3 regions of the Embleya sp. NPDC001921 genome follow, and region 3 is predicted to be linked to each of the others. Evidence: riboswitches for the same ligand, from Rfam matches in the RefSeq annotation. Region 3 holds a riboswitch; each other region holds the start of a gene.
What was found. Region 3 has a riboswitch for cobalamin ahead of ACWCPW_RS02220 (ribonucleoside-diphosphate reductase subunit alpha). Riboswitches for the same ligand answer to the same signal wherever they lie in the genome.

Region 1 (5,235 bases), on a different contig from region 3:
CCGGCCGGGGCACGGTGTCGCCGAGCCGGGGCACGGTGAGCGGGGGCGGCGGTGCCAGCCACGCGGGCAGCGCGCCCACGACCAGCGCGAGCACCGGCAGCGGGGCCAGCTCGGGCCACGCGAGCGGGCTCAGCGACGGATAGAGGTTCCCGGCGTCGATCCGGCTGGTCAGGTAGAGCAGCGCGCCGGTGCCCAACCCGCACGCGGCGACCGCGAATTCGGCGAACCGCCAGCGGTCCGGCAGGTAGACGCTGCGGTTGATCCGCCGGCCGGTGAGCACGAAGCCGATGCCGGCGACCGCGATCCCGCCGGGCAGCATGGTCGCGCCCAGATAGCGCGGGGTGCTGCCGTCGAGCAGCGCGTACACCCCCACGCAGACGCCGATCAGTCCCACCAGGGTCAAGACGCCGGTGAGCAGCCGGATGGCCCGGGGCAGGTGCCGGTTGCGGCCGTACCCGCGCGAGTCCATCGCGGCGGCGAGCGCGAGCGACCGGTCCAGCGCGTCCTGGAGCACCGGGATCGCGATCGAGCGCAGCGCCCGCATGCCTTTCTGCGCGCCGCCGCGCAGCCGGCGGGCCCGGCGGACCCGATGCACGCTCTCGATCAGTTGCGGTGCCACCGACAACGCGACCACCACGGCCGCGCCCACCTCGTACAGTGCCGCGGGCACCGCCTTGAGCATGCGCTTCGGGCTCGCGAGCGCGTTCGCCGCGCCCAGGCACACGATCATCGTGGCCAGCCGCAGTCCGTCGTAGAACCCGCCCAGCACGTGCTCCAGAGCCACCGGGCCGAACAGGTGGATGCCCGCCGCCCACGCGGGCAACGGGATCTCCGGGAGGTCGACGAGCACATGGCCGCTCGCGGCCCCCGCGCCGAACACGATCCGGAACAACACGCGCATCACGATGATGAACAGGCCCAGGAACAGGTACATGCGAAAGGCGAGCGCCCACGGCGCGTCGCCGCGTCGGTTGGCGACGACGAATCCGGCCACGGCCAGGATCAGCGCCAGCAGCAGCGGATTGGTGGTGCGACTGGCGGCGGTGGCCAGGCCCAGGGCCCACAACCACCACGCGCCGGGATGCACGGTGCGCGGCAACCGGCCGCCGCCGCGCCCAAACGCTGCGGCATAGGGCCGGTGCCCCGCCCGGGGCGTGCTCAACTCGACCCGTCGGCGCGCGTACGTCGACGCCACGTGGTGAACCCGGCCGCCGCGCAGATCGCCACGAGCAGGGCTGTCCCGGCGATGGTCGTGGGCGGGATCCCGTCGCGCTTCCCGGTCGCCGACTCCTCGCCACCGGTCCAGGTCTGACCCTGTGGAGTGATGCCGGAGGGTTGAGTGGAGGGGCCCGGTGAACCCGGATCGGTGGAGGCGCTCGCGGACGTCTCGGCCGCGGCGGAGGCCGAGGGTGCCGCGGACTCGGTGGGCTGCTCCGATTCCATCGGGTTGCCGGCTACGCCCGGCCCCGGCGCGAGGGGGTCGGTGCCCGAGGTGCCCGAGGTTCCCGAAGTCGTGGTCGTCGAACCCGCCGACGTCGTCCCCGTCGTGCCCGACGCGCCCCCGCCGGAGCCGGCGCGGCCTCCGCTTCCGGCCGCGGTCGTGCCGCCGCCCGATCCGCCGTCGGCCGGCGGCGGTTGCGGGTTGTTCGTCGCGGGCGGATTCGGCGGCGTGGGAGTCGCCGGGCGAACCGGTGCCACGCGCGGGGGCGGGTTGGTGGTCTCGGTCTTGTTCTTGGCGAACGACCAACCCTCGAAGCTGCCCGGCGGCGGCTTGCGGTTCATCACGCCCCACTGGCTGTACGTCCACGAACCGCCGTTGGGCGAGTGCCAGTACGACCAGTAGGCGCTCGCCGGCGGCGTGTCGATGCACGGCTCGGAGTTGGCGCCGGGCTTGCCCTCGACCCGGCAGATGAAGGCCTCGCCCCAGCGGGCCACACCGGTGATCTCGATGCCCGCGTTCTTGAGCGCGGTGTGGCCGGTGGCCTGGTCCCCGCGGGCGCAGCGCACGATGGTCGTGCCGCCCAGTTCCTGGAAGTCGATCACCACCGTCACACCGTTCGCGTCCGGGCAGTAGCCGGGGGTGCCCTTGGCGGTGTCGACCGCGTGCGCGGTCGGCGCGGCGAGTGTCGATTGGGCGCCGGCCGACAGCACGAGCAGGGCGAGCGCGGCGACCAGGCGGGCAGTTCGGCCGCCGCGTCCCGGGCGCCTCATGTGTGCTTTCCGTTCTTGCGCCGCGCGCCGGCGCGGACGGCGAGGCCGGTGCCGACCAGTCCGAGGGAGAGCATGAGCAGTCCGCCGACCTGGGCGCCGGTCCTGGCGAGGCTGCCGCCGCCCTTCGTGGTGCCGCCGCCGCCCGAGCTGCTCGTGCCGCCCGAGACCGAGCCGCCGTTACCGGCGCCGGTCGTGGTCGTCGCGGACGCGGTGATCGACGCGCTCGCGGTCCGGGTGAGCGAGGTGGTGGGTGTGGCGGACGTCGACGCGGACGGCGTTTGGGACCCGGTGTGAGTGGCCGAGCCGGTGGGCCTGGGGGTGCCGGAGTCGGTCGGCCCCGGCGAGGTCGTGACGGTGCCGGTCGGCTCGGTGGGCGCCTTGCCGAGGTCACCCAGCGGGACATCGGCCAGCACGAGCAGGGCCTGCGGGGTCGCGCGGCGCCACTGGTCGCGCTGGAAGTCCGGGATGCCCTCGGTCCGGGCCGAGGTGAGGGCTTCCGCGTTGTAGGCGATCGTGCCGACGTCCTCGGTCGCGGCGCCCGCGTTGCCGGCGGTGATCTGGTGCTTGGCCACCCACGCGGCGGCCTTGTCTGCCTCGGCCGGGTAGCCGGCCGCGTGCAGGGCCTGGCCGGCCAGGCCGGTGCTGTTCGTGTTCGATGCCGCGGTGGGTCCGGAGCCGCCGAACGAACCGTCCTCGCGCTGCTTGGACTTGAGCCAATCCGCGCCCTTCTGGGCCGCGGCCGCGGCACCGACCGACTTGCTCTCGGCCGCGGCGGAGAGCAGCGCCTGTACGGCCATACCGGTGGAGTCCGGGTCGAGCACGGTGGTGGGCGTGTCCTGGCAGGTCGCGCCGGTGCTGCCCAACTGGCCCGGATACAACCGGAATCCGCCGCTCGGGCACTGCTGCTTGAGCAGGAAGTCCACCGCGCTTTGCGGCACTCCGCCGCTGCGGGCCAGGCCCAGCACGGCCAGCGACTGCGCGAACGCGTTGCTCGAGTCGGGACTGCCGGTGAGCTTGTCCCGGATCCGACCCGTGTCGTCGCCGGCGTCCGCCCCGGCGATCAGGTCGAGCGTCTCGGCGCGCATGTCCAGGCCGCCGAACCCGGTCGGATCGCGGTCGGCGACCACGGCGGCGAAGAGCACCTTCGCGGTGGCGCCGGCGATCCGCGAGCCGGGCATGCCCCACTCCTCGGCGCTGTTGTACTTGCGGATGTTGGCGGCCACCGCGTCCCCCGCGGCCTTGAGCGCGGTGGGCTGCGAGCGAGTGGCGGCCAACGCCATCATCGTGTCGATGGTCAGGCCCCAGTCGGAGCCGGCGAACCCCGGTATGCCGCCGTCGACCAGTTCCCCGGCCTGCCATTTCGCCGCCGCCGCGGCGTTGTCGGCGTGCGGGTTCGCGGCGTCGGCCGACGCGGAGAAGACGGGGGAGGCCGCGACCAGGACCGCGCCGCAGACCGCGACGGCGCCGGTGTTTCTCACGGTGAGCCAGGACATCGATGGGACCCTTCCGAGACCAACGCGTCCCGGGAGCCGACCGATGCCGGGCATCGGTCGGGCGTCCGGGCCTCAGCGTGTAGTCCACGACAGCTGGAGCCTTCAATTCGTACGCACCCAGGCATTCCGACTCGCGGCGGCCTGTCGGCCACCGCCTACGGTTGCGGGTCAGCGCCGGATTTCGACCGGCTTCCCCTGGGTTTCGAACTATGAAGTTGAGGGTGCCGACACACGCCGGCGTGTGGAGCATACGGAGCATTCCGACTGTCGGACAACAGCACGGGCGGGCGGTCGACGGTGCCGTTCGTCACCAACCGTGGTCCCGTGGTGGACGATCGCGCGCCGTTCGGGCGCGCGTGCCGGCCGCGACGCCCCGGGCCGCCGGGGCGGGGCGTGCCTGCCCCCGCCCCGGCGGCCCCGACTCAGGACGCGGTGTCGGGGAGCGTCGCCCGTACCTCGCGCGCCGCCGCCACCAGGTTCTCCAGCGAGGCGCGGACCTCGGGCCAACCGCGGGTCTTGAGGCCGCAGTCGGGGTTGACCCACAGCCGTTCGGCGGGGATCGCGGTCAACCCCTCGCGCAGCAGACCGGTCACCTCCTCCGCACTCGGGACGCGCGGGGAGTGGATGTCGTACACGCCGGGACCGGCCTCGCGCGGGTAGCCGTGGGCGGCGAGTTCCCGGGCGACCTGCATGTGCGAACGGGCGGCCTCCAGGCTGATCACGTCGGCGTCGAGGTCCTCGATCGCCTGCACGATGTCGCCGAACTCGGCGTAGCACATGTGCGTGTGGATCTGGGTGGCCGCACGCACGCCGGAGGTGGTCAACCGGAACGACTCGGTGGCCCAGGCCAGGTATTCGGCGTGGTCCGCGGCACGCAGCGGCAACGTCTCGCGCAGCGCTGGTTCGTCCACCTGGATGATCGAACCACCGGCGGCCTCGAGGTCGTCGACCTCGTCGCGCAGTGCCAGGGCGACCTGCCGGGCGGTGACGGCGGGCGGCTGATCGTCGCGGACGAAGGACCACGCGAGCATCGTGACGGGGCCGGTGAGCATGCCCTTGACGGGGCGGTCGGACAACGACTGGGCGAACGAGGTCCAGCGCACGGTCATCGGCTCGGGACGGGAGATGTCGCCGGCCAGGATCGGCGGGCGCACGTACCGGGTGCCGTACGACTGGACCCAGCCGTGCCGGGTGGCCACGTATCCGGTGAGCTGTTCGGCGAAGTACTGCACCATGTCGTTGCGTTCGGCCTCGCCGTGCACCAGGACGTCGATCCCGGCCCTCTCCTGGAAGGAGATCACGTCGCGGATCTCGCTCTCGACACGTTCCTCGTAGCCCACGTCGTCGATGCGTCCGGCGCGCAGATCGGCGCGGGCGGTGCGCAGTTCGCCGGTCTGCGGGAAGGAGCCGATGGTGGTCGTGGGCAGCAACGGCAGCCCCAGGTGCGCGCGTTGGGTCGCGGCGCGCTCGGCGTAGGGCAGGCTGCGCCGGCCGTCCGCGTCGGTGACCGCGGCGGCGCGGGCGCGTACGG
Region 2 (5,235 bases), on a different contig from region 3:
GTCGTTGATCCACACGTTGCGCCCGTCGACGACGCCGGCGACCAGGCGCTTGCCGGGCAGTCCGCCGACGGCGGCCAGGGCGTCCAGGTTGGCGAACGCGGCTCCGGTGAAGTCGAGGGCGAGCCCTTCGATCGGCGCCTTGGCCAGGATCGGCAACGCCTCGCCGAGACGGTCGAAGTACGAGGCGACCAGCAGCCTGGGCCGGTCGGTGAGCGCGCCGAGGTCGCGGTAGGCACGTGCGATGGCGTTGAGTTCGGCGAAGCTGCGGTCCTGGACCAGCGCGGGTTCGTCCAGTTGCACCCACTCGGCACCGGCCGCGCGCAGATCGGCGAGCACCTCGGCGTACACCGGCAACAGTCGGTCCAACAGGGTCAGCGGCTGGAAGTCGGCCGCGACCCCGGGCGCGGGCTTGGCGAGCAGGAGGTAGGTGATCGGGCCGACCAGTACGGGACGCGCGGTCAGGCCCTGTGCGACGGCCTCCTCGAACTCGGCGACCTGCTTGACGGAGTTCGCGGAGAACACGGTGTCGGGGCCGAGTTCGGGGACCAGGTAGTGGTAGTTCGTGTCGAACCACTTGGTCATCTCCAGCGGCGCCACCTCCTGGGTGCCGCGGGCCATCGCGAAGTAGCCGTCCAGGGCGTCGACTTCGACGGCCGCACGGTGGCGGGGCGGGATCGCGCCGACCATCACGGTGGTGTCCAGGACGTGGTCGTACAGCGAGAAGTCGCCGGTGGGCACCTCGTGCACGCCGGCATCGGCGAGCCGACCGCGGTTGGCGCGGCGCAGTTCGGCGGCGGTGTCGCGAAGCCCGTCGGCGGTGACCCGACCGGCCCAGTAGCCCTCGATGGCCTTCTTCAACTCCCGGCGCGGGCCCTGTCGGGGGTAGCCGTACACGGTGGCGCGGGTTGCCGCGGCTGCGGACTTGGTGGTCACGGAACTCTCCTTCGCGAGTTGTCTCCGGAATCCCGGGACGGATCGAGGGCGCGAAGGGTTGGCAAGCCGCGGGGCCGTTTCGGCGCTGTCGCGCACGTGTGCCACCGGGTTGTCCGCCGACCCGCCCACGAGGTCACCGAGATCACCGCGCGCCTCATCGGCGCACGGGCAGTGGCAGGTCTTCGGACTCGTGGGCGCGTCCACCGAAAGGGCGGACTCCTACTGGCCGTCGCTTCCCGGGCCCGATTCGGGCCCAGTGCTGTTGACGGCGGTCGTTCCCACTCACCGCTGCGGGGCAGTCCCGGATTCACACCGGGTTCCCTCTTGCGACGCGCCTGCCTGGCGGGCAGGGCGAACCGACTGCGTCCGTCAGCTTAGCCGGCGACGGGCGGCTCCGGGACGCGAGTCCACTCGGTGGACGGTGAAAGGACGTACGCGAGACGCGGATGCCGGCGCCTGCGCCGATCGGGCAGGCGTGCGCGGTCCGTTCGCGGCGTTCGTCCCGACCGGGTCAAGCGCGGCGGCGGTGACCCGGCGGAACGAGCATGGTTGCGGAGCCGAGGACGGGATCGCTTCGGATCCGACGTCGGGCCGGCGCTACGGGCGGGTGGGGGCCACGCGCGGGGGCGGGTTGGTGGTGGAGGTCTTGTCCTTGGAGAAGGACCAGCCCTCGAAGCTGCCCAGCGGGGGCTTGCGGTTGGTCGCGCCCCACGAGCTGTAGGTCCAGGTGCCGTTGTTCGGCGCGTGCCAGTACGACCAATACGCGGACGCCGGCGGGGTGTTGACGCAGGGCTCGGTGTCCGTGCCGGGCTTGCCCTCGATCCGGCAGATGAATGCCTCGCCCCACCGGTTCGTGCCCTGGATCCGGAAGCCGGCGTTCTTGAGCGCGGCCAGACCGGTGGCCTGATCGCCGGGCGCGCAGCGGGTGAGCGTGGCGCCGCCGAGTTCCTGGAAGTCGACGATCACGGTCACCCCGTTGGCGTCCGGGCAGACGCCGGCGGAGCCCTTGGTGGGGTCGATGGCGTAGGCGGCGGGTGCGCTCACGGTGATCTGGGCGGTAGCGGGCAGCAGGAGCAGGGCGAGTGCCCCGACCAACCGGCCTATTCGAGCCTTGTTCCCCACAGATTTCACGTGCGGATTCCCTTCGTGCGACGGGCGTCGGCACGAGCGGCGGAACCGATGCCGACCGGGCCGAGCGATGTTCCTCACAGGACCGCCGACCCCCGGCATCGCGCCGACGGGACACCGCCGGACGTGAAATCCGGGCTTCAGCGTGCAGTCCACGACCGCTGGAGCCTTCATCTCGTTCGAACCCAGGCATTCCGACTCGCGGCGGCCTGTCGGCCACCGCCTACGGTTGCGGGTCAGCGCCGGATTTCGACCGGCTTCCCCTGGATTGCGAACTATGCGGTTATGTCGCCGACCCGGACGGAGTCGGCTTGCGGAGCGTATGAGATGAGCTGCCCGTCGTACAACGGGTCACCCGAGCAATCCGCGGTGCCGTTCGTCACCGCCCGGGAGGCGCCGCCCGGGGAGGCACCGCCCGGGAGGCCGGCCGACACGGTGGTCGGCGCGGTGGGGGCCGCGGAGGCGGGCCGCGATGGCGGCGCTCGCGCCGCCGCTCAGGTGGGTTCGCCCACCCGATACCCCGGCACGGACGGCCACCGCACCGTGAGCACCACCGACTCCTCCTCGGCCGCCCAGGAGTGGTCGACCCCGCGACCCCACACCACGTAGTCGCCCTGCTTCGCCAACAACACGCTGCGGCCCGGCAGTTCGACCCGGAACCGGCCGCTGATCAGGATCAGCAGCGCGGTCCGCGCCTCACCGGTCACCCACTCGGCGCGTGCGTCGCCGGGCGGGTGCACGCCCCACTTGATCTCCACCGCCTCGCTGTGCCGGGGATCGCCGACGTCCTTGAAATGGCCGAGCAGCCAACCCCGGTCCAGCGCCGCGTCCGGGCCCGCGTTGCCCACGTACACGCTGTCGTTCATGGCCGGGGACGCTAGCAGAGCAGGCTCCCCGGCCATGAGGGGTCAGGCAGCCGCGGTCACCTGCCGCGCGTCCGGCTCCTCCGCCGCGCGGACCTGACGGAGGTGGTCGGACACGGTCATGAGCGCGAGGAGCACCGTGGTGACCGCGAGTACCGCCCAGCCCGTGCTCGCGACGGAGGCGACGAGTGGCACCGCCACCACCGCGGTGACGATGCGTCCCTCGACCGGGCCGGTGGCCAGCACGTAGCGGTGCCACGCGTGACCCACCAGGAAGGTGGCCACGCCGGTGCCCAGCCACCAGCGGTTCGTGTCGGTGCCCAGGTGGTGGATGGCGTCCGAGATGCCCGCCGCGATCAGCACGATGCCCGCGATCATCACCGCGTGGGCCAGGCCGAACGCCACATAGCCGAGCATCTGTCGGCGCTCGACCGATGCCTCCGACATGGCGCGCACGGTGCGCTCGTCGTCGCTGCCGAAGTAGGACCACCAGATGCCGGTCGCGACCGCGATGCCGAGCAGGATGCCCCCCGCGAGCTTCCAGTCGACCGGCCGACCACCGGCGCCGATGCCGACGGCCACGACCGATTCGCCGAGCACGATCAGGATGATCAGACCGTGCCGCTCGACGAAGTGATGCGGTTCGACCACGAAGCCGCGGACCCGACCGATCACCATCGACAGGTACAGCACCGCCACGGCGGCCGCCCAGCACACCCAGGTGCCGGCGTCCGGCAGGTGTGGCGCGACCAGGATCAGCAGGCCGCCCGCCGCGTTGAACGGCGCGAGGCGCAAGATCCCGGAGCGGGCCGAGGGTTCGGACGCGGTCAGGAACAGCGCGACGTGCATCCCGACGGCGACCAGGAACGCGAGGCCGAACGCCCAGCCGTCCGGGTCGAACGCGTACGGAAGGTCCAGGCCCATCACGAAGAACGAGGTCATCGTGAGCGCCAGCAGCAACCGAACCACCGTCGCGTCGGGGCGGACCGCGTTGGTCAACCAACTGAACGCGCCGAACATCCACCACATCGCCGCCAGCGGCAACATGCCCTGGAGCAGCCCGGTCCAGCCCGGGTGCGACTCCACCTGGTGGGTGGCCTGGGTGAGCACGAAGACGAAGACGAGGTCGAAGAACAACTCGATCGGGGTCACGCCGGTGGGCCGCTCGTTCTCGGCCGGCGTTTCGCTCGGGTCGTGCGGGAGTTCGAGGGGAATCTCGTAGCCGAGGTCGAGGTCGGATTCGGGTCCGGGCGTGGCCGCGGGTTCGGGTGCGGATCCGGCCGGCGGCGTCTTCGCGGATGTGGGCGGCGCCGGTATCGAGGCGTCGATCCGATCGGGTTCACGGGGTGTCGAGGAAGGGCTCATGCGTTCGCTTTCGTGTGTCCCGGGGTGCGCCCATCGGGGGCCGAGGCGCGGCACCGAAGTGCGGTCCGACCGGGATGCGACCCGGTCCGGAGTGGTCGCGCGCGTGCGCGGGCCCATCATCATCGCGACTTCCGCTTCGGCACAGGGGGGTTCCGTCGCGTTCGCGATCGGCGTAGCCCGGGCACACGCCGCGGCGGGCCGGTAGTCCGGCCCGCCGCAGATCCCCTGTCTACCCGTCGGAGGCGGTTCGGGGCAGTGGCTCGCGTGTTCCGGCTACCCGGCACCGACGGCGGCCCGCGTATATCGGCTGTCTCGGGCCGGCGCCCGCTCGCGCGTCCGGGGCGTCGCGCCCCGCACCTGGCGCACGCGGTCCGGTCGCCCGAAACCGCGCGGACCCGGTCGCCCCCCAGCCCGCGCGGACGGTCGCCCCCGCCGCGCGGACAGGTCGCCCCCGGGCCCGCGCGGTCCGGTCGCCCGGGGGCGAGGCCGGCTCAGGAGCAGAAGATGAGCAACGACGTGATCGCGGTGCACGAGGCCGAGGAGCTGTTGTTCGCCGGGTTGGGATCGTTGGGCGTGCTCGCCACCCGGCTCGCGGTGACCTCGTACTCGGCGCCCAGGCTGAGCAGGGCGACCGGTGCGCTGAAGTGCCGGGTGGTCGCCGCGTTCCCGGCCAGCGGCCCTACCGTGCAGGTCACCGTGCGGTTGGCCACCGAGCAGTCCGGTGACGTGACGGTCATCGGGACCGGCAGCGGCGCCGTGACGGTGGCCGAACCGAGCGCGTCGGGGCCCCTGTTGGTGATGGTGACCGTGTAGTCGATGCGCGCGTTGAACAACGACGGCACGCCGGTGGCCCGGAGGGTCACCGCCACATCGGCCGCGCTCGCGATGTAGGTGTACCGGTCGCCGGGGCCGGTCGCGCTGGTTCCGCCGGCGGTGCTCACCTGGA
Region 3 (5,235 bases):
GTGGTGGCCCGTACCACCGCCCGCGCGGACGAGTTGAGCCGAAACGAGTACGTCGCAGGCGGCGCGGCGCTCACCGCCAAGGTGCGCCGGTACCGGCCGGACTGGCTCGCCGTGCTGGGTATCGGCGCGTACCGGACCGGTTTCGGCCGGCCCAAGGCGGTGGTCGGTCGGCAGGCCGAGACCATCGGCGACACCCGGATCTGGGTGCTGCCGAACCCGAGCGGCCTGAACGCGCACTGGACGGCGGCGGCACTCGGCGAGGCGTTCGCCGAACTGCGCGCGGCGGCACATATCGAAAGCACCCGACCGGAAACGGCGCAAACCGAAGCCGCCGGGACCGAAAGCACCAGGACCGAAGCCACCAGGACCGAAGCCACCGGGACCGAAACCACCTGACCCGGGGGCGCCCGGCTCGAAAGTGGTTCGAAAGCGGCCCGGATCCGGCCCGAAGACCCCCGACCGCCCCGGGCGCGGCCGGGTCGGTCCGCGCGCCTGTATCCGAGTCGATTCGTCCATCGACCGAGTGGCATCACCCGGTTGGTGGTTACTTCGCGCTCCCTCGCGCGGTTGGGTCGGCATGGAGATCCTGCGGGCCCCGTTCGGGCCGTGGCCCACCGAGACGTTCGAGACACCCGTGTACGAGGCGTTGGTCGCGGAGTGGCGCGACTCGGGCCGGGAGGTACCCCGGTCGCCGGACCGACCCCACGACCGCCCGGCACGACACGCGCGCCCGCCGGGGTCCGGCCCCCGCACCGGACGTCCCTGAGGACGTCCCCGAGGACGCCGACGAAACCACCTCCGAGGTCGCCCGCACCGGCCGCCGGAGGCACCCGCCGACTCGGCCGTGCCCCCAGCCCCGCCGACACGCCCGCGGGACGCCGTACCCGCCCGGCACGTCCCGCGGCCGACCGTACGCCCCCGCGCCTCGCCTCCGCCCCTGCGGCCGCCCCGCGAAGGCCCGTTTTCCCGACGCCCGGACACCGCGTTCGACACGCGCCCGGCGACGCGCGACGCGCACAACGCCGGCGTGTCGTGGAGCCGTTCGGCGGCCCGCGCACGGGTACCGTCATGCCGGGCGTACGCCGGGAGGAGAGGGTTCCACGCGGCCCCGGGAGGCGCCGCGACACCCGGTGTGGACGGCCGCGCCGCCGGGCGTGGGCCCGTCCCGGTCGAAATCGTGGTACGTCGGGAATCGCGACACGACACAACACCTGGGGGTGCGACGACCACCCCGCCACTACATATATGCTCTGCGACGCAGCTGGTTCGCCGTTCCGGTCAAACGGGAGGGCGACGCAAGAGGGAACCCGGTGTGAAGCCGGGACTGCCCCCGCAGCGGTAAGCGGGAACGAATGTCGTCCTGGAGCGCCGAACGCCGAGAGGGGTTCTGCGACCGACGACCACGGGGAACTCCGCGGCCCGCCGAGCACATCGTGCCCGGTGGCGCCCCGGCATGCCCGCGAGTCCGAATACCTGCCGGCTGTCCGTGCCTTCGGGCGCGGGGTCACTGTACGTACGAGCTCGCGAGGAGAGAGCACGTGACCGTTGTGGACAGCGTGGGCGCGACCCGGATGCGGATCGACGAAAGCCCCGAGGACCAACTGGCTACCCTGGTGCGCACCCAGGCGCGCGATCTGCCGGAGGTCGATCCGGATCGGGTCGTCCGCCGGGTCGTCGCGGGTCTCAACGAGGGCGCGGACAAGGGTGCGGCCGCGGACCTGGCGGTGCGTACCGCCGCCGAGTTGATCGCCGAGGAGCCCGCCTACTCGCGGCTCGCCGCGCGCCTGCTCGCCGGCCGGATCGCGGACGAGGCGCTCGACGCCGGGGTCACCTCGTTCAGCGCCGGCATCGCGCTCGGCCGGCGCGAGGGCATCATCGGCGCGGAGACCGCGGCGTTCGTCGCTGAGCACGCCGCCGACCTGGACGCCGCCGTGGACGTCGACGGCGACCGGCGGTTCGAGTACTTCGGCCTGCGCACCGTGTACGACCGCTACCTGCTGCGCCACCCGGTGTCGCGCAAGGTGGTCGAGACCCCGCAGCACTTCCTGCTGCGCGTGGCGTGCGGCCTGGCCCAGGAGCCCGGCGAGGCGATCGGCTTCTACCGGCTGATGTCCTCGCTCGCCTACCTGCCCAGCTCGCCGACGTTGTTCAACTCCGGCACCGTGCACACCCAGATGTCCTCGTGCTACCTGCTCGACTCGCCCAAGGACGAACTGGAGTCGATCTACGACATGTACGGGCGGATCGCCCGACTGTCGAAGTTCGCCGGCGGCATCGGCGTGGCCTGGTCGCGGGTGCGTTCGCGCGGCTCGCTGATCCGCGGCACCAACGGGCACTCCAACGGCATCGTGCCGTGGCTCAAGACGCTCGACTCCTCCGTGGCCGCGGTCAACCAGGGCGGTCGGCGCAAGGGCGCGGCCTGCGTGTACCTGGAGACCTGGCACCCGGACATCCTGGAGTTCCTCGAACTGCGCGAGAACACCGGTGAGGACGCGCGCCGCACGCACAACCTCAACCTGGCCAACTGGGTGCCGGACCTGTTCATGCGCCGGGTCGAGGAGGACGGCGTCTGGTCGCTGTTCGACCCGAACGAGCTGCCCGAACTGCCCGACCTGTGGGGCGCCGAGTTCGACAAGGTGTACGAAGCCGCCGAGCGGGACGGCCGGTTCGTCCGGCAGATGCCCGCGCGCGACCTCTACGCCCGGATGATGCGCACCCTCGCGCAGACCGGCAACGGCTGGATGACCTTCAAGGACGCCGCCAACCGCACCTGCAACCAGGCCGCGGAGCCCGGCAACGTGGTGCACCTTTCCAACCTGTGCACCGAGATCCTCGAGGTGACCAGCGACGGCGAGACCGCCGTGTGCAACCTCGGCTCGGTCAACCTCGGCGCGCACGTGATCGCCGGCCAGGGCATGGACTGGGACAAGCTGCGCGCGACGGTGCGCACCGCGGTGGTCTTCCTGGACCGCGTGATCGACATCAACTACTACCCGACCGACCAGGCCGCCGCGTCCAACCCGCGCTGGCGTCCGGTGGGCCTGGGCCTGATGGGCCTGCAGGACGTGTTCTTCACGCTCGGCATGCCGTTCGACTCGGTCGAGGCGCGCGAGTTGTCCACGCTGATCTCCGAGGAGATCTACCTGACCGCGCTGGAGACCTCCTCGGCGCTCGCCGAGGTGCACGGCCCGCACCCGGCCTACGCCGAGACGCACGCCGCGCGCGGCCGGCTCCAGCCGGACCTGTGGGAGGGCGTGTACCCGACCCAGACCAAGCGCTGGGACGCGCTGCGCGACCGGGTCGCCGAGCACGGCCTGCGCAACTCGCTGCTCGTGGCGATCGCGCCGACCGCGACCATCGCCTCGATCGCCGGCGCCTACGAGTGCATCGAGCCGCAGGTGTCGAACCTGTTCAAGCGCGAGACGCTGTCCGGCGAGTTCCTCCAGATCAACGCCTACCTGGTGCGCGAGCTCAAGGCCCGCGGCCTGTGGACCCCCCAGGTCCGCGACCGGATCAAGCGCGCCGAGGGATCGGTCCAGAGCATCGCCGAACTCCCGGAGGACGTGCGGGAGTTGTACCGCACCGCATGGGAGCTGCCGCAGCGTGCGCTGATCGACCTGGCGGCGGCCCGCTCGCCGTACATCGACCAGTCGCAGTCGCTGAACCTGTTCATGGCCGACCCGACCATCGGCAAGCTGTCCTCGATGTACCGCTACGCGTGGTCCACCGGCCTCAAGACCACGTACTACCTGCGCTCGCGCCCCGCGACGCGGATCCAGCAGGCGACCGTGCCGGCGCAGGCCTCGGCCGCGCCCGTCGAGGAGATCTCCGACCTGGAGGTCATCGCCTGCTCGCTGGAGAACCCCGAAGCCTGTGAGGCGTGCACGTGAGCCTGCTCGATCCCGGAATGAACCTCACGCTGCGCCCGATGCAGTACCCGGACTTCTACGAGAAGTACCGCGCGGCGATCCGCAACACCTGGACGGTCGAAGAGGTCGACCTGCACAGCGACCTCGCCGACCTGGACAAGCTCAGCCCGGCCGAACGACACCTCGTGCAGCGCCTGGTCGCGTTCTTCGCGACCGGTGACACGATCGTGGCGAACAACCTGGTGCTGAACCTGTACCGGCACATCAACTCGCCCGAGGGGCGGCTGTACCTGTCGCGGCAACTCTTCGAAGAGGCCGTCCATGTGCAGTTCTACCTGACCCTGCTGGACACCTACATGCCCGACCACGAGGAGCGCGAGCAGGCGTTCGCCGCGGTCGAGCACATCCCCTCGATCCGGCGCAAGGCGGAGTTCTGCTTCCGCTGGATCGACTCGGCGATGGGCCTGGACCGGCTCGAATCGCGGGACGACAGGCGGCAGTTCCTGCTCAACCTGATCTGCTTCGCGGCGTGCATCGAGGGCCTGTTCTTCTACGGCGCCTTCGCGTACGTGTACTTCCTGCGCTCGCGCGGTCTGCTCAACGGCCTCGCCTCGGGGACCAACTGGGTCTTCCGTGACGAGTCGGCGCACATGGACTTCGCGTTCGCCGTGGTCGAGACGGTCCGGGCCGAGGAGCCCGACCTGTTCGACGACGAACTCGCCGAGGACGTAAGGCGGATGCTCGCGGAGGCGGTCGAGGCGGAGACGGCGTTCGCGGAGGACCTGCTCCAGGGCGGCGTGTCCGGGATGACGGTCGCCGACATGCGCTCGTACCTGGAGCACGTGGCGGACCGCCGGCTGGCCCAGTTGGGCATGGCGCCGGTGTACGGCTCGGCGAACCCGTTCGGCTTCATGGAACTGCAGGACGTGCAGGAACTCTCGAACTTCTTCGAGCGGCGGGTCTCGGCCTACCAGGTCGCGGTCACCGGCTCGGTGTCGTTCGACGAGGACTTCTGAGGACGAGGACTTCCGAGTCCGGGCGCCCTCGCGCGATCGCAACCGCACCGCCCTGTCGTCCCGGTCCCGGGACGGCGGGGCGGTTTCGCGTTGTCGGGGCCGGAGCGGCTCCGGGGCGGTGTGGTGGGGGTCGGCGGTCAGGACCGCTCGGCCGCGCGCCGGCGCAGCGCCGTGGCGGTGGCCTCGTCGGCCGGCAGGAACGCCTCCAGGTGCAGTTCGGCCAGCGTGATGTCGGTGGCCGTGGCGAAGGACGTCAACGTGGTCAGCAGCCGCAACTCGCCCGGGCCGTCCGGGTCGCGCAGCCGCAGCGGGACCGCGAAGCCCAGGTGGTCGGGGCCGAGTCGGGCGTC

Region 1: it holds a riboswitch for cobalamin, as region 3 does, so the genes downstream of both, ACWCPW_RS04245 (prenyltransferase/squalene oxidase repeat-containing protein) here and ACWCPW_RS02220 (ribonucleoside-diphosphate reductase subunit alpha) in region 3, are expected to answer to the same signal.
Region 2: it holds a riboswitch for cobalamin, as region 3 does, so the genes downstream of both, metE (5-methyltetrahydropteroyltriglutamate--homocysteine S-methyltransferase) here and ACWCPW_RS02220 (ribonucleoside-diphosphate reductase subunit alpha) in region 3, are expected to answer to the same signal.

What each region holds. Positions count from the first base shown of each region.
Region 1 covers NZ_JBSFEO010000003.1:178,037-183,271, reverse strand. The annotation lists gene ACWCPW_RS04255 (CbiQ family ECF transporter T component) at 1-1,195, opposite strand, end outside; gene ACWCPW_RS04250 (hypothetical protein) at 1,159-2,211, opposite strand; gene ACWCPW_RS04245 (prenyltransferase/squalene oxidase repeat-containing protein) at 2,208-3,704, opposite strand; cobalamin riboswitch at 3,806-3,942, opposite strand; gene metE (5-methyltetrahydropteroyltriglutamate--homocysteine S-methyltransferase) at 4,127-5,235, opposite strand, start outside.
Region 2 covers NZ_JBSFEO010000003.1:172,519-177,753, reverse strand. The annotation lists gene metE (5-methyltetrahydropteroyltriglutamate--homocysteine S-methyltransferase) at 1-933, opposite strand, end outside; cobalamin riboswitch at 1,090-1,310, opposite strand; gene ACWCPW_RS04235 (flagellar hook-length control protein FliK) at 1,531-2,064, opposite strand; gene ACWCPW_RS04230 (signal peptidase I) at 2,556-2,927, opposite strand; gene ACWCPW_RS04225 (low temperature requirement protein A) at 2,970-4,289, opposite strand; gene ACWCPW_RS04220 (IPT/TIG domain-containing protein) at 4,781-5,235, opposite strand, start outside.
Region 3 covers NZ_JBSFEO010000002.1:106,087-111,321, reverse strand. The annotation lists gene mug (G/U mismatch-specific DNA glycosylase) at 1-396, shown strand, start outside; cobalamin riboswitch at 1,246-1,495, shown strand; gene ACWCPW_RS02220 (ribonucleoside-diphosphate reductase subunit alpha) at 1,572-3,890, shown strand; gene ACWCPW_RS02215 (ribonucleotide-diphosphate reductase subunit beta) at 3,908-4,885, shown strand; gene ACWCPW_RS02210 (helix-turn-helix transcriptional regulator) at 5,023-5,235, opposite strand, start outside.